DNA from 2 places in the Arthrobacter sp. K41 genome. Region 2 is predicted to be linked to the other one. Evidence: predicted binding sites of a transcription regulator. Region 2 holds the regulator's gene; the other holds the start of a gene.
What was found. The regulator HspR, encoded in region 2, represses chaperone genes until heat shock. The targets are predictions, from matches to a motif close to AAGTTGAGTCNNNNNGACTCAACTT.
Positions count from the first base shown of each region.

Region 1: the regulator HspR is predicted to act here: its motif matches at 6,984-7,008, upstream of clpB (ATP-dependent chaperone ClpB).

Region 1 is NZ_JBNHEW010000006.1:25,288-35,319, reverse strand. It holds gene AC5RTE_RS14415 (ABC transporter substrate-binding protein) at 1-1,091, shown strand, start outside; gene AC5RTE_RS14410 (ABC transporter permease subunit) at 1,091-2,821, shown strand; gene AC5RTE_RS14405 (DUF3073 domain-containing protein) at 2,996-3,229, opposite strand; gene AC5RTE_RS14400 (septum formation family protein) at 3,503-4,228, shown strand; gene clpB (ATP-dependent chaperone ClpB) at 4,297-6,954, opposite strand; gene AC5RTE_RS14390 (hypothetical protein) at 7,158-7,493, shown strand; gene AC5RTE_RS14385 (hypothetical protein) at 7,554-8,252, opposite strand; gene AC5RTE_RS14380 (sulfate/molybdate ABC transporter ATP-binding protein) at 8,343-9,407, opposite strand; gene AC5RTE_RS14375 (ABC transporter permease) at 9,404-10,032, opposite strand, start outside.
Region 2 is NZ_JBNHEW010000009.1:75,076-85,107, reverse strand. It holds partial or broken gene urtA (urea ABC transporter substrate-binding protein) at 1-1,002, opposite strand, end outside; gene AC5RTE_RS16585 (heat shock protein transcriptional repressor HspR) at 1,356-1,781, opposite strand; gene AC5RTE_RS16580 (DnaJ C-terminal domain-containing protein) at 1,795-2,766, opposite strand; gene AC5RTE_RS16575 (nucleotide exchange factor GrpE) at 2,850-3,551, opposite strand; gene dnaK (molecular chaperone DnaK) at 3,554-5,422, opposite strand; gene AC5RTE_RS16565 (hypothetical protein) at 5,664-5,960, opposite strand; gene AC5RTE_RS16560 (MMPL family transporter) at 6,082-8,289, opposite strand; gene AC5RTE_RS16555 (MarR family winged helix-turn-helix transcriptional regulator) at 8,495-9,019, shown strand; gene AC5RTE_RS16550 (methyltransferase domain-containing protein) at 9,090-9,908, shown strand; gene AC5RTE_RS16545 (LysE family transporter) at 9,985-10,032, shown strand, end outside.

The sequences.
Region 1 (10,032 bases), on a different contig from region 2:
CCCAGCGGCTGTCCAGTCCCCAGCTGGCCGTCCTCGCGTCCTCGGCTTACCAAGAGGGCGGCATGGTTGACCCGCGGAATGCAGGCACAGGGCCGTACCGGCTGGTGTCTGTGGACGGCACCTCGTCCGCACGGCTGGACCGCTTCGACGGGTATTGGGGTGAAAAAGCGGAGGCCGACGGCGTGGACGTCCAGTTCGTCCCGGACGGAACCGCCCGGGCAGCGGCTCTGCGGACCGGGGATGCGGACATTGTCGAAGCCATACCCGTGGGTCAGGTGGCACAGATCGATCCCGCCCTGGTGCACGAGGTGCCAATGCCGCGGACCAACACGCTCTACCTCAACACTGCCGCGGGTCCGTTCGCTGATCCGGCCGTCCGCGCCGCTGCCCGCGGGGCGATCGATGCCGGCACCGTTGTGGACAGGGTTTACGAAGGACGCGCGGACAAGGCAGCCGGGCTGCTCGGCCCGGCCCTTCCGTGGGCGGCGGACGAGCGGAATAACGAAGGGTACGCTGCAGCCCTTGCTGCCCGCGTTGCCGCAACCGCGGTGAAGGGGACGCCCATCCGGCTTGGAACCTTCACCGACCGGGCCGAGTTGCCGGAAGTTGCGGTCCAGCTGGAGCAGCAGTTGGAAGCCGCCGGTTTCACCGTAGAGCAGGATGTCCGCGAATACCAGCACATCGAGGCGGACGCCCTGGCCGGGAAATTCGATGCCTTCATCCTCTCCCGCGCAACTGTGCTGGATTCCGGTGATCCCGTGGCCTACCTCTACAGCGACTTCTCCTGCAGCGGATCCTTCAACATTTCCCAGTTTTGCGATCCGGCTGTGGACGCAGCCTTGGCCAGGGCCGCAGGCATTCCTGCCGGCCCGGAACGCCGTGCTGCCATCGCGGCCGCCGAAGGCCTCATCCTGGCCCGCGACGCCGCCATCCCGCTGCTGCACGAACGGGTCATCCAGGGCGAATCCGTAAGGGTGCGGGGCGTGGAGCGGGATCCGCGCGAACGGGCTCTGATCACGGGCAGGACAGCAGTCAGCAGCACGACGGAAAGCACGGGCGGCGGGTCCACCGGCACAGGCGCGGCCGGCTGATGCCCGCTCTGGTTTTCCTGAAGGTCACCGTCTCGCGGATCGTCGCCCTCCTCGGGCTGGTGGTGCTGATCGGGATGATGCCGTGGCTCTCGGGGCGTGGCGCCGAGTACACCATCCTCCGTGCCAGGTACGCGGACCGCGAGCCCACGCCGGAAGCATTGGCTGCCATCCGGGCGGAGCTCGGTTTGGAGCAGGGACCGGTGGCCATGCTTGGCTCCTGGGTCCAGGGGGTGCTTGCCGGTGACCTTGGCACGTCCTGGATCAGCAATACTCCGGTGGGACCCGGCGCCGCGGCTGCGTTGAGCGTGTCGGTGACGCTGATGGGTTTCGCCATCGCCATAGCAGCCGTTATTGCCCTGCTGATCTGCGCGCCGGCCGTAGTGGACGGCCTCCGGCAGCGGCGGAGGACAGCGTCCGGCGCGCTTTCCGCCGCACTCACCTCGCTGCCGGAATTCCTGCTTTCCGCCATGCTGCTGGTGGCAGGTGCCATCTGGCTGCAGTGGTTTCCGCCCTTCGGCTGGAAGGGCCCGGAGTACGCCGTCCTGCCCGCCCTGGCCCTCGGCATTCCTGCGGGCGGCCTGATGGGGCTGCTCCTGTCCGACGCCATCCGCGCCGGCTTCGGCGAGAAGTGGGTGGGCACCTGGCGGCTTGCAGGAACAGGACCCGGGCGGCTGACGCTGGCTGTGCTGCGGCGGGCGCTGCCATCGGTGCTGCCACAGATCGGGCTGGTCCTCATCGGGCTGACCGGCGGAGCGGTGGCGGTGGAAAAGGTCTACGCCATTCCGGGGCTCGGCCGCTTGCTCCTCGGTGCCGCCGGCGCCCAGGACATTCCCACCCTCCAGGCCGGCATGCTGGCACTGATGGGGCTGGCACTGCTGGTGGGAACGCTGACGACGGCGGCGCGGTACCTGCTGATTGGGCCCGCGGTCCGCTTCGGCACGCTGCCGCTTCCCGAGCCAGCGCGGTCAGGGCGGCGCCGCCGGCCGGCGGTGCCGGCAGTCGCAGCTGCCGCCTTGCTGCTCATTGTCGGGGCCGGGCTGCTGCGTGATCCCTTCACCTCCGCCCACGCCAGGCTCGCGGCACCCACCTGGGCGCTGCCCTTTGGTGCCGACGCCAGCGGCCGTGACCTCCTGGCCCGGGTGGGACACGGCGCCCTGGGGACGCTGGGGACTGCGCTGGTAGTGGTCCTGGTCTGCCTGGCGGTGGGAATCGCCGTCGGGCTGTTCCCCTTGGCCGCTGCGGGGCCGCTTGAGGTGGCCAACGCCGCGCCGCCCATCCTCGCCGGGCTGGTTGTTGCTGCCGTGCTGGGACCCTCGGCAGAGGGCGCTGCCCTGGCCGTGGCCGCCGTAAGCTGGGCTCCGCTGGCCGCACATACCGCCGCGCTTGCCCAGGAGGCACGGGCGCAATCCTACGTGCAGATCCTCCCTGTTCTGGGGGTGGGCAGGGCGCGCATCATGCTTCGCTACATCCTGCCGGCGGTGGTGCGGCAGCTCCTGCGCCACGCGATGCTCCGGCTGCCGGGGGTTGCCCTTGCCCTGGCGGCACTCGGGTTCCTGGGGCTGGGACCCCAACAGCCGTCACCAGACTGGGGCCTGATCCTGGCCGAGGGCATCGGCTACGTGGAACGGGCGCCGTGGGCGGTCCTGGCACCGGCTTCCGCGCTGGTCCTGGCGTCAGTTCTGGCTGTGAGCCTGGCCGGACAGCAAAAAGCCCGCCCCGGCACCGTATAAGGCGAAGGGGGCGGGCTTTATGTCTGCAGTTCAGCACCCTCAGTCTGCGAAGACCAGGGGGCTACAAAGAAGCGCAGCACTGATCCGAGCTGAAAGACCGGGACCCCGATACTGAATCCATGAGTGCGACGGTGTCACAGGGCTGTCCGGTTACGGCAACAGACCTCGGGACAACTAGCCGATACGACGGGTATCTACCTCGTCGTCATCTTCTTCCAAATCATCCGCGTACTTGTCCACGTAAGCCGAATAGTCCGGTTCAACCGGCTCGTTGGCGAAACGGCTGGGAGCGCGGACTTCTGAACTCTTGAGCTCACGCTGGAGAGCTGTGTAGTCAGTGTTCGGGGAGTAGTACTTGATGTCCCGAGCCTGTTTAGTAGCTTTTGCCTTTTGACGGCCGCGCCCCATGGCGTGACCCCCTTTTGTACTCGGACCGGAGGTGGTCACCTTGGCTATGGTGAGGCCCCGGAATGTTTGGTCAATTTGTCGTACACCTAGATTACATGCTTTCTACTGCTCCCGCTTGCCAGGCGCGCTCCCGCAGTGCCGATGCACATCACATGCAGTACCGCTCCTGCCCTGCCCAGGCCGGAATCAGGCTTTTTTCTTCGGTAGAGTCACATCAGCAACTACTGAGCCCGGCCGGAATTCCGGCGCCCGCGCGGAGAAAAACGCAGGAGGATGCACCCCGTGAACCACCAGGACGTCCCGCCCAAGCCCGCCTCTTCGCCCGCCGCCGGCCTGCCCACGGTACCCGCGGCCGAGTATGGAGTCCCGGCAGTCGAGCCCCCGTTACGCAGGCGGCAACAGCGGAATGAAGCCGGGGCGGGGGGCCGCAACCGGTCGGCCCTCCCGGAGGGGCCCGAAGCGGGCCGCGGGAGCATCAACCAGCGGACGCTGTGGAAGGCGTTGTTCGTTGTTGTTCTCCTGGCGGTCATCGGCTCGCTCGTTTGGCTTGCCCTGTGGTTGAACAGCAACGAAAACCAGGAGGCGTCCGGAGGCGCCGCTGCCGGTGTGCTGGAAACCGCCGCCACTCCCCCCGCCAGCCCGCTGCCCCTGCCCCGCGAGGCGGAACCTGCCGACTATGCCCTGGGCGACTGCTTTAAGGACTTCAGCCCGGAAGCGCTGAAAGCCACGGTTGTCCCCTGCGACACCGGCCATTCAGCCCAACTGGTCGCCTTGTTCCGCTACCCGGAAAGCGAGTCGTACCCGGGCCCCGAGGCGTTGAAGGCCAAAGCCCTGGAAGCGTGCCAGGCCGCAAGACTGGGACCTGCGGCCAACGAGTACACCCTGAACTTCGAGCGGAGCTTTCCCAGTTCCACCAGTTGGGAAAGCGGGGACCGCAGGGTGGACTGCTACGTCACCTCCCCCGGCGGCAACAACGTTAACGCGAGCGTGCTGCCCTAGCGCCTGGGGCACCAGGCGCCAGGGCAGCACGTCCTGGCCCGGCTACACGTCCACTGCTTCCGGTGGGCCTATTCCTTCCGGCGAACCACCAGTCCGGTTCCGGGGACCGCACCGCCGTTGGGCTTGGCCAGCGCTTCCAGCCCCTCGATGGTGAGTTCAACGGAATCGGTGGCCGTGTCCACCAGCACGGTGTCGCCGTCCGAGATTTCGCCGGACAGGATCGCCTTGGCCAGACGGTCGCCGATTTCCCGCTGGACCAGACGGCGCAGTGGCCGGGCGCCGTAGGCGGAGTCGAAGCCGGACATCGCCAGCCAGGCGCGGGCGCCGTCGGTGACGTCGAGGGTCAGCCGGCGCTCGTGCAGCCGCCGTCCCAGTTCGCCCACCTGGAGTTCAACGATGCGGGCAAGCTCCTCCACGGACAGCGGGTCGAACAGCACCACTTCGTCCAGCCGGTTCAGGAACTCCGGCTTGAAGGAGGCGTTGACGGTGGCCATCACGGCGTTCCGTTTGGCCTCGGCATCCAGCGAGGGATCAACCAGGAACTGGCTGCCCAGGTTGGAGGTCAGCACCAGGATCGCGTTGCGGAAGTCCACGGTGCGGCCCTGGCCATCGGTGAGGCGGCCGTCGTCGAGCACCTGCAGGAGGATGTCGAAGACCTCGGGGTGGGCCTTCTCCACTTCGTCCAGCAGCACTACCGAGTACGGACGGCGGCGGACGGCTTCGGTGAGCTGGCCGCCCTCCTCGTAGCCCACGTAGCCCGGAGGGGCACCCACGAGCCGCGCCACGGAATGCTTCTCGCCGTACTCGGACATGTCAATCCGCACCATGGCGCGTTCGTCGTCGAACAGGAAGTCCGCCAGTGCCTTCGCCAGCTCCGTCTTGCCAACGCCTGTGGGGCCAAGGAACAGGAACGAACCGGTGGGGCGGTTGGGATCACTGATGCCGGCGCGGGCGCGGCGGACGGCATCGGACACGGCGGTGACGGCCTTCTTCTGCCCGATCAGCCGCTTTCCGAGCTCCTCCTCCATGTGCAGCAGCTTCTGGCTTTCACCCTGCAGCATCCGGCCTGCGGGGATCCCCGTCCAGGCGGAGATGACCTCGGCTATGTCGTCTGCGGTCACCTGCTCGGCCACCATCTGGGCGGACTTGTCCGTGATGGCGGCTTCGGCCTCCGCGGCAGCGTTCAGCTCCCGCTCGAGCGCCGGAATTTCGCCGTAAAGGATCCGTGACGCCGCCTCGAGATCCCCTTCGCGGGCGGCCATGTCGTACGTGGAACGCAGCTCGTCCAGCTTCGCCTTGAGGTCGCCCACCCGGTTGAGCCCGGCCTTTTCGGCCTCCCAGCGGGCATTCAGCGCAGCCAGTTCCTCTTCCCTGTCCGCCTTGTCCGCCCGCAGCGCGGCAAGGCGCTCCATGGAAGCAGCGTCGGTTTCGCCTTCCAGGGCGAGTTCTTCCATCGTGAGCCGGTCGACGGCGCGGCGGAGCTGGTCGATCTCCTCGGGTGCCGAGTCGATCTCCATCCGCAGTCGGGACGCGGCCTCATCGACTAGGTCGATGGCCTTGTCCGGCAGCTGCCGCCCGGAGATGTAGCGGTTGGAGAGGGTCGCTGCTGCCACCAGGGCAGAGTCTGCGATGGCCACCTTGTGGTGCGCCTCGTAACGCTCCTTCAGGCCGCGGAGGATGCCGATGGTGTCCTCAACGCTGGGCTCACCCACATACACCTGCTGGAAGCGGCGCTCCAGGGCAGGGTCCTTTTCGATGTTCTCGCGGTATTCATCGAGGGTGGTGGCACCGATGAGCCGCAGTTCGCCGCGTGCCAGCATGGGCTTGAGCATGTTGCCCGCGTCCATGGATGAGTCTCCGGTGGCACCTGCACCCACTACCGTGTGGATTTCATCGATGAAGGTGACGATCTGGCCGTCGGAGTTCTTGATTTCCTCGAGGACGGCTTTGAGGCGCTCTTCGAACTCGCCGCGGTACTTGGCGCCGGCCACCATGGAGGCGAGGTCCAGTGCGATGAGGGTCTTCCCGCGCAGGCTTTCGGGCACGTCCCCGGCCACCATGCGCTGGGCGAGTCCTTCGACGACGGCGGTCTTGCCCACGCCGGGCTCACCGATGATGACGGGGTTGTTCTTGGTCCGGCGGCTGAGGACCTGGACGATCCGGCGGATTTCGTTATCGCGGCCGATCACCGGGTCCAGCTTGCCGGACCTGGCCATGGCGGTGAGGTCCGTGCCGAACTTTTCCAGCGACTGGAAGGTGTTCTCCGGGTCCGGGCTGGTGACTTTTCCGTCGCCGCGCACGCCCGGCAGGGCGGCGAGCAGCGCTTCGTGGGAGGCGCCGGCGTCACGCAGCAGCCGGCCTGCGGCGTCGCTTCCGGCCGACAGGCCCAGGAGGAGCACTTCAGTGGAAACAAAGGTGTCGCCCAGCCGGTCGGCTTCCTCCTTCGCGTTTTGGATGGCCTGCAGGGCGGGCCGGGACAGCTGCGCCTGCTGGCTGGACGCCCCGGACGTGGCCGGCAGCGCTTTGATGGCACTGCTGGCCTGGACGCTGACAGCGTCCGGGTCGGCGCCGGTTGCACGGAGAAGCGCCACCGCTACGCCTTCACGCTGGTCCATCAACGCTTTAAGCAAATGGGCAGGTTCCACCTGCGGGTTGCCGGCGGTGGAGGCATTCATGGCCGCAGCCGAAAGAGCCTCCTGGCTCTTGGTGGTGAATTTGACGTCCAAAGAGAGCTCCTTTCAAGGGCAATTGATCTAAGTTGAGTCTACTACGCTCAACTTTGGATGGGGTACTTTTTATTTCCAGTTTTCCCACAGCGAACCCGGACGCCTCACTTCCCGCCCCGTTTCCAAGCAGAGCCATCCACCCTAGGATCGGCTTGTGACCGGGGAGCACAGTGCCGGCCGGCGCACGGGAGACGGGACAGGCAATGAAGAAGTTTGTTGTTCTCTACATCGCAGCACAGTCGGCCCAGGCGCAGATGGCCGAAAGTTCGCCGGAGGCAGCCCGGGAGGGCATGAAAGCGTGGATGGCGTGGGCCGAGGGCGCCGGCGACGGCATTGTGGACCTGGGCACCCCGCTGGGAGCGGGGAAGGAAGTCACCTCAACCGGCACCTCAGATACCAGCACCGGCGTCGCAGGTTACGGAATCCTCCAGGCCGAGGACCTCGCCGGTGCCCAGGCTCTGTTGGACGGCCACCCGCACCTCATGATGCCCGGCGCCAGTATTCAGGTTTACGAGTCCCTGGACCTGCCGGGGATGTAGGCCGCCGCCGTGGGGAGCAGGCCGAGGACCGGCATCCGCTCAACGGCAACGGCAGCGGCGTCAGCCCGCAGGGTAACCGGCCGCCGGTTTGGTCTCGATGTAGTTGATGACCAGGAACTCTCCCGCCGGGACCAGTTCCACATACCAGCGCGTGGGCTTGTCCAGGTCCTCCCAGCTGCCTTGGCCGGCAACCACGGGGCGGTACACGGCATCGAACTTCAGGAACGTGCCGCTGTCTGTGGCGCTCGAGTCGATCTCCTGCAGCAGTTCGAACATTCCCCGCCCGCTGCTTTCCGGTTCAGCAGAGCGGACCGCTGCCAGGTTCTGCTGGTTCATTACCTTCACGGAGGTGAAGTACTGCTGCCAGGCCACGTCGCTGTGCGACGTGAAAAGGGTGTTCGAGTAGGCCTCCGCGTTCCTGGCCGCGAGCCGCTCGACACAGTTCCCGGGGACCGCGGTGCCTGGAGTCCAGGCGCTGACCAGCTCCGAACCGGCGTTGAGCCAGGCGCTGTAGGCGTTCAGGACACTGCCGATCGTCTCGCGCGGTGTGCCGATGGGGATCCGGACCGGCAGCAGGTCGTTCTGGCCAACGAAGGGGCACTCGGCCGGCAGCGCGGACACCGGCGTAGCCGGGGCGATGTCCGGCAGAGGGGCCGGCGACGGGAAGAGGCTGCAACCGCTTGTGCCAGCCAGCAACGCAAGGGCGGCAGCCGCCGTCGTAATTTTTCTGCCGAGGACATGCCCCGCTGGTACGTTCATTAGTTCTCCCCCAATACGCCGCGCCCGTCCGCGCGACGCTGACCAGCCTACCCTTCGGGCTCACCGCACCATTAGCCGGGGCAAGGGCGACTAGTTCGGGTAGATGGCCACGGACCCGGCCTTGATCACGAAGTACACCCGCATGCCTGGCGCCAGCGCGAGATCAGCGGCGGCGGCCGGCGTGATGTCCGCGTTCAGCTGCCCGCTTTCGCCCGCGCGGACGCGGACCCGGTCCCCGTGCGGCTCCAGGTCGGTGATGGTCACCGGAAAGGCGTTGCGCGGGCTGCCGTGCGCTTCAGACAGGAAAACCGAAACGGCCGACGGCGGGAAAACCGCCACGCCTGGCTGTCCGGCGGGCAGCGGGCCCGGAAGCTCGTGGTGCTGCCCGTAGAGGTTCAGCCCGCCGGACCGAAGCCCATGGTCCGTTATTTCGCCGGCCAGGAAATTGAGCCCTGCGAGCCCGGCGGCGAACCGGCTGCGGGGCCGCTGGAGAACCTCCCGGGTGGGGCCTTCTTCTGAGATTCTGCCCTTCTCCAAGATGACCACGCGGTCCGCCAGCATCAGGGCATCCAGGACGTCGTGGGTGATGATGATGGCCGGCCTGGCCGCCAGGACCCGCTTCAACAGGCGGCGCAGCAGCAACGCGGAATGGATGTCAAGGGCAGCCATGGGCTCATCCAGAAGAAGGAGCCCGGGATCTGCTGCCAGGGCGCGGGCCACGGCAACCCGCTGGGCCTGGCCGCCGGACAGCCCCGCCGGACGGCGGCCATGAAGATCCTGCGCTTCCACCTCGGCCAGCCAGCGCGCAGCTTCTGTCCGTGCCTGGCGCCTGGCCACCCCGGCGCTCCGTGGCCCGAAGGCCACGTTTTCCAAGGCGTCGAGATGCGGAAACAGCAGGGGTTCCTGGGCGAGCAGGGCGGTGCCGCGGCGGTGCGGCGGCGTCCATGTCCTCCTGCCCGGCGAGAGATCGAACAGTGTCTTCCCGTCAAGCTCGGCCCGCCCGCTGTCCGGCCGAAGCAGGCCTGCGATTGCGGACAGCAGGGTTGATTTACCCGCACCGTTCGGCCCCATCACTGCCACTGTTTCACGGGGGCCGACAGTGAGGGCCACGTCGAATCCCCGCTCCGCCACGGTTGCCTCAAAGATCAACGTCACGGGCCGTTCCCGCCCGGCGCGGCGGCCGTCGTCGTGCGATGCCTGGACGCCCGGAAGGGACTGTTGCCGGGCCGGCGGTACGCAAGTGCCACCACAACGACCGCCACAGCCACCAGTACCAGGGACAGTGCGGCGGCGGAATCCGGATCCGTTTCCCGCTGCAGGTAGATTTCCAGCGGCAGGGTCCGGGTCACCCCCTGGAGACTGCCTGCGAACGTCAAGGTGGCGCCGAATTCACCCAGGCTGCGGGCGAAGGCCAGCACCGCACCGGAGGCCAGGCCGGGCAGCACCAGCGGCAGCGTTACACGGCGGAACACCCGCCCGGGCGAGGCGCCGAGGGTGGCCGCCACGGCTTCATACCGTTCTCCTCCGGTCCGCAGGGCCCCTTCGAGGCTCACCACCAGGAAGGGCAAGGCCACGAAGGTCTGGGCCAGGACAACGGCCGTGGTGGAAAAAGCGATCTGGAGGCCGAAGACGTCCAGGGTCCTGCCAAGGAGGCCCTGGCGGCCGAACGTGTACAGGAGCGCGATGCCGCCCACCACGGGCGGCAGCACGAGTGGGAGAAGCACCAGCGAGCGCAACAGGCCCTGCAGCGGAAACCTGCCCCGGGCCAGGACCAGCGCCA
Region 2 (10,032 bases):
GGTGTAGGCAGCCTCCATGGGGTCGCTCGTCACCCTCTCGGCACCGAACTTCGCCTTGAACGCTGCGACGAACTTTTTGTTGGCTGGGGTATCAAGGGTCTGGTAGTAGTCCCAGGCCGTCAACTGTCCTTCAACGTTGTCCAGGCCGACGCCGGGAACTTCCTCTTCGGCAATGGAAACCGAGACAACGGGCATGCTGTCAGCGGTTAGGCCGACGCTCTTGTACTGACGGAAGAAGGCCACATTGCTGTCGCCGTTCAAAGTGTTGAAGACCGCGTCGGCTTTGGAGTCCCGCACTTTATTTACGATGGTGGAAAACTCGGTCGAGCCGAGCGGCGTGTACTCTTCGCCTAGAATTTCCATGCCCTTGGCCGCGGCGTAGGCCCGAATGATCTTGTTGGCCGTCCGCGGAAAGACATAGTCGCTGCCCACCAGGAAAAGCGACTTGGTTCCCTGCTCGGCCAGGTAATCCAAAGCCGGAATGATTTACTGGTTCGTAGTGGCGCCGGTATAGAAAATGTTTTTCGACGACTCCAGGCCTTCATACTGCACCGGATAAAACAGAAGGGCATCGTTGGCTTCGAACACCGGGAGCATGGCTTTGCGGCTTGACGAGGTCCAGCCGCCGAAGACTGCGGCTGTGCAGTCCTGTTGAATCAGTTTTCCGGCACGTTCAGCAAACTTGGTCGGTTCGCTGGCGCCGTCCTCACTGACCACCTGTAGCTGCTTGCCCAAAACACCGCCGGAAGCATTGATTTCCTCCGCGGCCAGGGTCAGGGAGTCGAAGACGGTGCTCTCGCTGATGGCCATGGTGCCGGACAGCGAGTTTATGAAACCCACTTTGATGCTGTTGCCTGACGTGTCTACACAGGAACTGCCGGTGCTGGCGGTGGAGCCTCCGGACGCAGGGTCCGCAATCTGGCTGCCACAACCTGCCAGCACCGTGGCCACCGCGGCCGCAGTAAGGGGAAGGAAAGCGCGTTTGTTAACCGAAACCCTCATGTGTACCTGCTTCTCATTCAGCCGCTGCCAAGGCAGCGGCTCGCCTCCAAGGCCTTGGAAAGTGACCTCTTGCGATGAATGTAGGAGCCGATTGTTTCGGTGCCTGGAGGATTGGTTTCGGGACAGTTTCCAAACTGTTGCCTGGGCTGGCCCAAGGCCACGGCGCAGGAAGGAATGAGCGGAAGAACCGCGGGAAAGCGGGACGCTGAGATTTAACCTGCGGGAAACGTGCTGATCCGTAACTTAGGCCTGCGGGCCGGACACAATCCACGAAGGCAATGGCACCGCTCACCTGCGGTTATAGGAAAATAGGCGGCCAGCGGCCGGCTCGCGCCAGGCGGAAGTAGGGGCGCCTACCGCCCGATGGCGCGCGGCCGCCAGAGCACCACGGCCTGCGACCGCGGCCGGGGCCGTTGGCCCCGGGCCAGGCTCACCACGTCGCCTGCAGCACCGGCTGCGAAAATGCGCGAATCGAAAGGCTGCGGCCGGCGGCTCAGTTCGTCCGCCAGCTCGGAAACCCGGCGCTGCAAAGCGGCCACCTGGTTTTCGAGCTCGAGGATCCGTTTGATGCCTTCGAGCGAGACGCCTTCCTGGGACAGCCGCTGCACCTCGCGCAACATGTTGATGTCGCGCTGCGAGTAGCGGCGGGACTTTCCGGGCGCGCGGCTGGGCGAGACGATGCCCATCCGGTCGTACTGCCGAAGGGTCTGGGGGTGCATGTCCGCCAGTTCAGCCGCCACCGAAATTACAAAGATCGGCTGGTCTGAGTTGATGTCCACGGCTCACCCGCTGCTAAAGCCGGGCCTTGGCGGCCAGGCCCTCTCGGACGTCAGCGCCGGCTGTGGCATCGGCAAACGCCTTCACCGCAGCTTCAGCTTCCTTGTTCAGGTTCTTGGGCACGGCGACGGCGATGGTCACCAGCAGGTCCCCGGTCCCCTTGGAAGTTTTCACGCCTTTGCCCTTGACCCGCAGCGTACGGCCCGACGGCGTACCGGCCGGCACGCGGACCCGCACCTTTTCGCCGTCAATGGTGGGCACTTCGATATCGGCACCCAGCGCAGCTTCGGGAAAGGTGACCGGGACGTGCACGCGGAGGTTGTCGCCGTCGCGGGTGTAAAACTCGTGCGGCTTGACCGCCACGGAGACCACGAGGTCGCCGTTGCCGGCCGGACCCGGCTGGCCCTTGCCTCGCACCCGGACCTTCTGGCCGTCCTTGATGCCGGCAGGCACGCGGACGTCGATGACTTCACCGCTGGGTTCCCGCAGCCCGATGGTGGTGCCGCGGATGGAACCCGAGAAGGAGATGCTGGTGGAGGCAGACCGGTCGGCGCCTTTCTGCGGAGCGCGCTGGAAACCCGTCTGGCCGAAACCGCCGCCAAACAGGTCCGCGAACTCGGGCGGGATGCCGCCCGAAGAAGGATTGAAGCCCCCGGCGTGGCGTCCGGTGTTGCCCGTGAAAAGGCCGCCGAACATGTCCTCAAACCCGCCGTTGCCTCCTCCGGCACCGCCGGGAGCAAAGCGGGCCCCGCCTCCCATGGCGCGGATGGCGTCATACTGCTGGCGCTCTTCGGGATCGGAGAGAACAGAGTAAGCCTCGGAGATGTCCTTGAACTTCTTCTCGGAAGCAGAGTTTCCCGAGTTGGTATCAGGGTGGTGCTCGCGTGCCAGCTTCCGGTAAGCCTTCTTGATATCGGCGTCGGAAGCGTCCTTGGCGACACCAAGGATCTTGTAAAAGTCCTTGTCCACCCAATCCTGGCTAGCCAATGGCGTTTCCTTTCGAAAGTTATGAATCGGTGGTTGAGCTTATCGAAACCCAAGTTTCGACAAGCTCAACCACCGGAGTATAGCTACGCAGGTACTGCGACGATGACCTGGGCGGCCCGGAGGACGCGTTCGCCTGACTTGTAGCCGGAGCGGAGCACCTGGCTGACGGTGTCAACTTCGATGTCCCCGCCGGGCTGCTGGATGAGGGCCTCGTGGATCGTGGGATCGAACTCCACGCCGGTCTCGTCGATTCGAACCAAACCGTAGGTCTTCAGCGCGTTCTCCAGCTTTGCGGCGATCGCGGCGAAGGGGCCGTCGGCGAGGTCGCCGTGCTGCCGGGCGGCGTCGACGTCGTCCAATACAGGAAGCAGGGAGTTCAGGACGCCGATGACGGCCATCTCCCCTGCCACGGCACGGTCGCGTTCAACGCGCTTGCGGTAGTTGACGTACTCGGCCTGCAGGCGGAGGAGGTCGTTCTTCAGCTCTGCTGCTTCAGCTGAGGAGCCACCTGCCGAAACACCCTGCGCCACGGATTCCTCTGCCGGCACCTGGATGCCGTTGAGGATCTCTTCGGCCTGGGCAAGCGCGTCGCCGTCGGAATCCTCCGCCTCGGGACCGGCACCCTGGGCCTGACCGCCCTCGGGGTGCCGGGTTGCCCCGGTCACCGGGTCAACCTTGCGGTTGTCCCGGATGACCGGTTCCTGGCGGCCGTTGCCCTGCTGCTCCTGGAGGTGCTCTTCACGGGGTGACGTGTTGTGCTCTTCCTCGTTACCGTGGTGCGGCATGGTTACTTCTTCGCTTCGTCTTCGTCGATGATCTCGGCGTCGACGATGTCTTCGTCGCCCTTGTCACCGGCCGGAGCGCCGCCTTCAGCACCTGCGGCACCGGTTGCGCCGTTGGGGGAACCGGCCTGGGAGTAAATGGCCTCGCCCAGCTTGCCCTGGGAAGCCTGGAGCTTCTCGAAGGCGGCCTTCACTGCGGCGTCGTCCGTGCCTTCGAGGACCTTCTTGAGGTCGTCAACGTCAGTCTGGACCTCGGTCTTGACCTCTTCAGGCAGCTTGTCGGCGTTGTCGGCAATGAGCTTGTCCACGGAGTAGGCAAGCTGCTCCGCGGTATTGCGGGTGTCGGTGGCCTCGCGGCGGGCCTTGTCCTCGGCTGCGTGCTCCTCGGCATCCTTGACCATGCGGTCGATGTCTTCCTTGGAGAGGCTGGAACCGCCCGTGATGGTCATGGACTGTTCCTTGCCGGTGCCCTTGTCCTTGGCGGAGACGTGGACAATGCCGTTGGCGTCGATGTCGAAGGTGACCTCAACCTGCGGGACGCCGCGCGGAGCCGGCGCGATGCCGGTCAGCTCGAACGTTCCCAGCGGCTTGTTGTCGCGGGTGAACTCGCGCTCGCCCTGGAAGACCTGGATAGCCACAGACGGCTGGTTGTCATCAGCCGTGGTGAAGGTCTCGGACCGCTTAGTGGGGATGGCGGTGTTGCGCTCGATCAGGTGCGTCATCACGCCACCCTTGGTTTCGATGCCGAGGGACAGCGGGGTGACGTCGATCAGGAGTACGTCCTTGCGCTCACCCTTCAGCACACCGGCCTGGAGGGCTGCGCCAACAGCGACGACCTCATCCGGGTTCACGCCCTTGTTGGGCTCCTTGCCGCCGGCCAGTTCCTTGACCAGGTCGTAAACCGCAGGCATACGGGTGGAGCCGCCGACGAGGACGATGTGGTTGATGTCGGAGAGCTTAATGCCGGCTTCCTTGATCACATCGTGGAAGGGCTTCTTGGTGCGCTCCAGCAGGTCCTTGGTGAGGTCCTGGAACTTGGCGCGGGTCAGCTGCTCGTCCAGGTGGACCGGGCCGTCGGGGGTGACGGACAGGTACTGGAGGGAGACGTTGGTGCTGGTGGAGGAGGAAAGTTCCTTCTTGGCCTGCTCTGCTGCTTCGCGGAGGCGCTGGAGGGCGATCTTGTCCTTGGACAGGTCGATGCCCTTAACCTTGAGCTGGTTGAGCAGGTAGTCAACCACGCGCTGGTCCCAGTCGTCGCCGCCGAGGCGGTTGTCACCGGCGGTGGCGCGGACCTGAATGGTGGAGAAGTTGTCTTCGTCCTTGCCGACCTCCAGCAGGGAGACGTCGAAGGTGCCGCCGCCGAGGTCGAAGACCAGGATGAGTTCGTCTTCCTTGCCCTTGTCCAGGCCGTAGGCCAGTGCCGCGGCGGTGGGCTCGTTGACGATGCGCAGGACGTTCAGGCCTGCGATCTCGCCGGCTTCCTTGGTGGCCTGGCGCTCGGCGTCGTTGAAGTAGGCCGGGACGGTGATGACGGCGTCGGTGACCTTTTCACCCAGGTAGGACTCGGCGTCGTTCTTCAGCTTCATGAGGATACGCGCGGAGATTTCCTGCGGGGTGTACTTCTTCTCATCGATGCCGACGGTCCAGCCGGTGCCCATGTGGCGCTTGACGGAAGCGATGGTGCGGTCGATGTTGTTGACGGCCTGGCGCTTGGCGATCTCGCCGACCAGGACCTCGCCGGACTTGGAGAATGCAACGACGGACGGCGTGGTGCGGCCACCCTCGGCGTTGGCAATAACGGTGGGCTCGCCACCTTCGAGAACGGAGACGACGGAGTTGGTGGTTCCGAGGTCGATACCTACTGCACGTGACATGTGTTGCTTCCTTCTTTCCTTGGAAACTGCGGGCGCCCAGACAATTGAGCGTTCTGCACTCAACTCTACTCAGGGCGTCAGCGATGTCAATCCAAAGTTGAGTGACCTACGCTCAAGTCTGGGTTTAGGCAGTGCGGGGCGGGCTTGGATTTCCGCGAAAAGCCGGTGTTAAAAGCGAACGACGACGGCTCTCCGTTTCGCTGCTGGAGAACGCCGCCGCCGTACTGCCTGCCTGGTTGTGCTACCTGTCTCCGTCCCGGTGACCGTGAAGGGGCCCACGCTCCTCCGCGGTGGTGTTGACCTGCCCGTCCGTAAGCCTTTCGCGGATGCTGTCCGTTTCGTGGGCCGTTCCGGCGGTGCCGGCAGAGCCGTAGTCGCCGTCCTCGTATTCCCCGTCTTCAAGGTTTCGGGCAGCGTCACCGGCGGTGCCGGCATCGCCGTAGTCGCCGCTCACGTATTGCCCGCCTTCGCCCTCGAGGCCGGGGGCAGTGCTTCCTTCGCGGGGCTCCTCGCCGAAAGTTTCCTGGTTCTCAGTCATGGTGCATCTCTCCTTGAGTTCCGCGTCCATGCGGGCGCATTTGCAGTCTATCCAGCAGGACTTTCCGTCAATAGGGCCGGAAGGGGCGCCTGCCAGGCAGGGCACCCCCATCAGGTCCTGCTTACCGGCGGCCGGCTCCTTCCAGGTCGGTTTCGTGGCTCCGGCCGGCCTCGCCCCATACGGCGGCGTCCTGTTCGGGGCGGCCCGGCTTGCCCGGCCACCAGATCCGGGGACCGATGTCATAGGCCAGGGCGGGCACCAGCAGCGAGCGCACCAGGACGGTGTCAAGCAGCACTCCGAACGCGACGATGAACGCCAGCTGCACCAGGAACATGATGGGAATGACGCCCAGCGCGGCGAAGGTCGCTGCCAGCACCACGCCTGCGGATGTGATGACGCCGCCGGTGACGCTGAGTCCCCGGAGAATGCCGGGGCGGGTGCCGTGCTTGAGGGATTCCTCGCGGACCCGGCTCATCAGGAAGATGTTGTAGTCCACGCCGAGGGCGACAAGGAATACAAAACCGAACAACGGTACGGTGGCGTCCGCGCCCGGGAAGCCCAGGATGTTGTTGAACACCAGCGCCGAGACGCCCATGGCGGCCGCGTAGGAGAGCACCACGGAGAGCACCAGCAGGACCGGCGCCAGGACTGAGCGCAGCAGCAGCATAAGGATGAAGAGGATGACCACCAGGACAACCGGGATGATGATCACCAGGTCCCGCTGCGCGGTGGTGTTGGTGTCCAGGGCTGTCGCCGTCACGCCTCCCACCAGCGCGCCCGGGTCCACCGCCTTGATGTCGTCGCGAAGGGCCTTCACAGCCTCCTCGGCCTCGATGGAATCAGCTGCGGAGTTCAGCGTGGCATTGATCAGCACCTTTCCTTCGCGGACGTCCGGCGAGCTGGGAGCGCCGGGGGCTCCGGTAATGGGCACCGAGCCCTGGGCCAGCAGGTAGGCCTCGCCCACGCCGTCGGCCGCCTTCACAGTGTCCAGCACCTCCTGTGCCTTCCCTTGATCCGCGACCACGACGGCGGGGCTGCCGCTGCCGGCGTCGAAATGGCGTGCCAAGGCGTCCTGGCCGTCCACCGCATTGGAAGCACTGAGGATGACGTCCGTCTGCGGGACGCCGTTGGCCTTGAGCTGCAGGAGACCGGCGGAACCGGCAAGCAGAACGAGTACCGAGGCAACCCAGATGATGCGGGGGCGCCGGGAAACCAGCGAGCCGGTGGCCCGCCACAGTCCCTTCTGGCCTTCCAGCCCGGTCACGATCTCCGGCCCACGCGCGCCTGCCGGCGCAAGCTTCGGGCGGAAGGGCCAGAACGCTGCGCGGCCCAAAAGGGCCATCAGTGCGGGTAGCAGGGTCAGGGCTGCGAACAGCGAGCAGAGGATGCCTGCTGCAGCCACCGGCCCCAAGGCTTTGTTGGAGTTGAGGTCCGAGAAGAGCAGGCACAGCAGCGCGATGATCACGGTGGCGCCTGAAGCCAGGATGGGCTCGAAGGAGGCTTTCCAGGCAGTCAACACGGCGGCCGTGCGGTTGCTCGTATGGGTGAGGGCTTCACGGAACCTTGCCACATACAGCAGCGCGTAGTCCGTGGCGGCGCCGATCACCAGGATGGACAGGATGCCCTGGCTCTGGCCGTTGAGCTGGATCCAGCCCGCCTTGGCCATGCCAAAGACCAGCAGGATCGCCGCGCACAGTGCGAAGACCGAGGTCAGGAGCACCACGATGGGAAGCAGCAGTGAGCGGTAGACAACCAGCAGGATCACGAACACGGCGGCCAGCGCCACGAGCAGGAGGATTCCATCGATGCCGGCAAAGGCTGCGGTGAGATCGGCAGCAAGCCCGGCAGGACCGGTAACGAACGTGCGCAGGCCTTCCGGTGCCGCCTCGGCCACGGTGTCCCGCAGTTCCTGGACGGCCTCCTTGATCTCGGCGGAAGAATCAATCGGGGCGATGAACTGGACTGCCTTGCCGTCCTCGGAGGGGATGGGTCCGATCACGGCGCTGCCGAGCTCGAGGCCTTCAAGCTCTGTCCGGAGGCTTGCAATGTCGCCCAGCTGTTCCGGACTCAAAGCTTCCTCGCCCTCCAGGACGATGACGCCGGGAACTTCATCGGAGTCCCGGAACTTTGCTTGCCAGTCACGCGCGGCGGTTGCCTCGGCGCTGGCGGGCAGGAAAGACGCTTGATCGTTGGAGGAGACCTCTTCCAGGCGACCGAAGGTGGGACCGCCCACCCCTGCAAGGGCCAGCCACGTCAAGACCAGGATCACGGGAAGCAGCCAGCGCAGCCAGAACGGGACGCGTTCCTTGGCATGGGAGTGGGAGTTCATGGGGCCTTCCTAGTGCTGGGCAGGAGTAGAATTGGTTCCATATTAAAGTATCTCTGCGATGGAGATAAGTGTTTACCTAGCTTTTTCTCTCCGGCACCGATGAGGGCGGGCGGGCGCTCCTGAAGTAATATCCGTCAATACGGCCCGGCAGCACGACTGCCGTCCACAGCGGAGAGTTCCCGCTTAAGGCACACATTGGAGGGGCATGACCGGCGAGGAAACTGCCGCCATCACCGGCCCTCCCACGGGTGAGGGCCCGCATCCGCTGGTTCGGCTCCTTCAGGAGTTCACGCTGGAGGCCAACCGCTACGTGGACTCAGCGGGCGGGCGCAAGGACATGCACCGGACGGACCTGAATGCACTGGCAGTGATCATGCGCCACACTGCCGCCGGCGGCACGGTCACGCCGGGGCTCCTCCGCAAGGAACTGAACCTCAGCTCGCCTGCCACCACCGCGCTGATCGACAGGCTGGACAACTCCGGGCATGTGGTGCGCGAGCGCGACAGTTCGGACCGCCGGCAGGTCCACCTGCGGATGACACCCAAGGCATTCCAGGACGGCGGAGCCATTTTCGCTCCCCTCTCGCGGCGGATGGGGAGCGCCATGGCGGATTTCAGCCCGGAGGAGCTGGAGACGGTGACCCGGTTCATGACGGCCATGGTGGAAGCCACGGTGGCCGCACGGGAAGAATCGGCCAACACGCCCGGTTCTCCCACGGCGCGCAAGTAGGTCGCGCCAGCGTCGTCTTACGGCCCGAAACGACAGTGGGAGTTACCCGGTTGGGGGGTAGCGTTTGATTATGAGTGCGCAGCAGCCTGAAGACGACGTTTACACGCACGGCCACCACGAGTCGGTGGTCCGGGCCCATGCCGCCAGGACGGCCGAGAATTCCGCGGCGTTTGTCCTGCCGCACCTGAGGCCGGGGGTTGAAGTGCTCGACGTCGGCTGCGGGCCGGGCAGCATCACCTGTGATTTCGCCGCCCTGGTCACCCCCGGAAAGGTCACCGGGCTGGACCGCTCCCCGGACATTATCGCCCAGGCAAAGGCCCTCGCCGCCGAGCGGGAGGTCGCCAACGTCGAGTTCGTGGCCGGCAACATCTACGACCTCGACTTCGAGGACGAAACGTTCGACGTCGTCCACGCCCACCAGGTCCTGCAGCACCTGACCGACCCGGTGGAGGCGCTGCGGGAGATGCGCCGGGTCGCAAAGCCCGGCGGGATTGTTGCAGTACGCGACGCCGACTTCCATGGCATGAGCTGGTACCCCGCCATCCCCGAGCTGGACGAGTGGATGGAGCTGTACCAGCGCATCGCGCGGCGCAACGGAGCAGAGCCCGACGCCGGGCGGCGGCTTGTCAGCTGGGCCCAGTCCGCGGGCTTCACCGACGTCGCGCCCAGCAGCAGCAACTGGCTTTATGCCACAGGCCAGCAGCGGCGCTGGCAGGCCCGGGTCTGGGGTGAGCGCGTCCTGCACTCAGCGTTTGCTGAACAGGCGCTGGAATACGGGTTCGCCAACCCTGCGGACCTTGCCCGGATTTCCGCCGGCTGGCACCGCTGGGGCTCCACCGACGACGGCTGGTTCCTGATCCCCAACGGCGAGGTCATAGCGCGGGCATAGATCCGCGGCGGTGTGCAGGCAACGTCAAACCGCCGCTGGTACTGATCGTGTCCATAGCTGCCACTAAGCTTTACTGGTGCAATTCTCACTTTGGCTTGCCCTGGCCGGCGCCGGCGCCCTGATC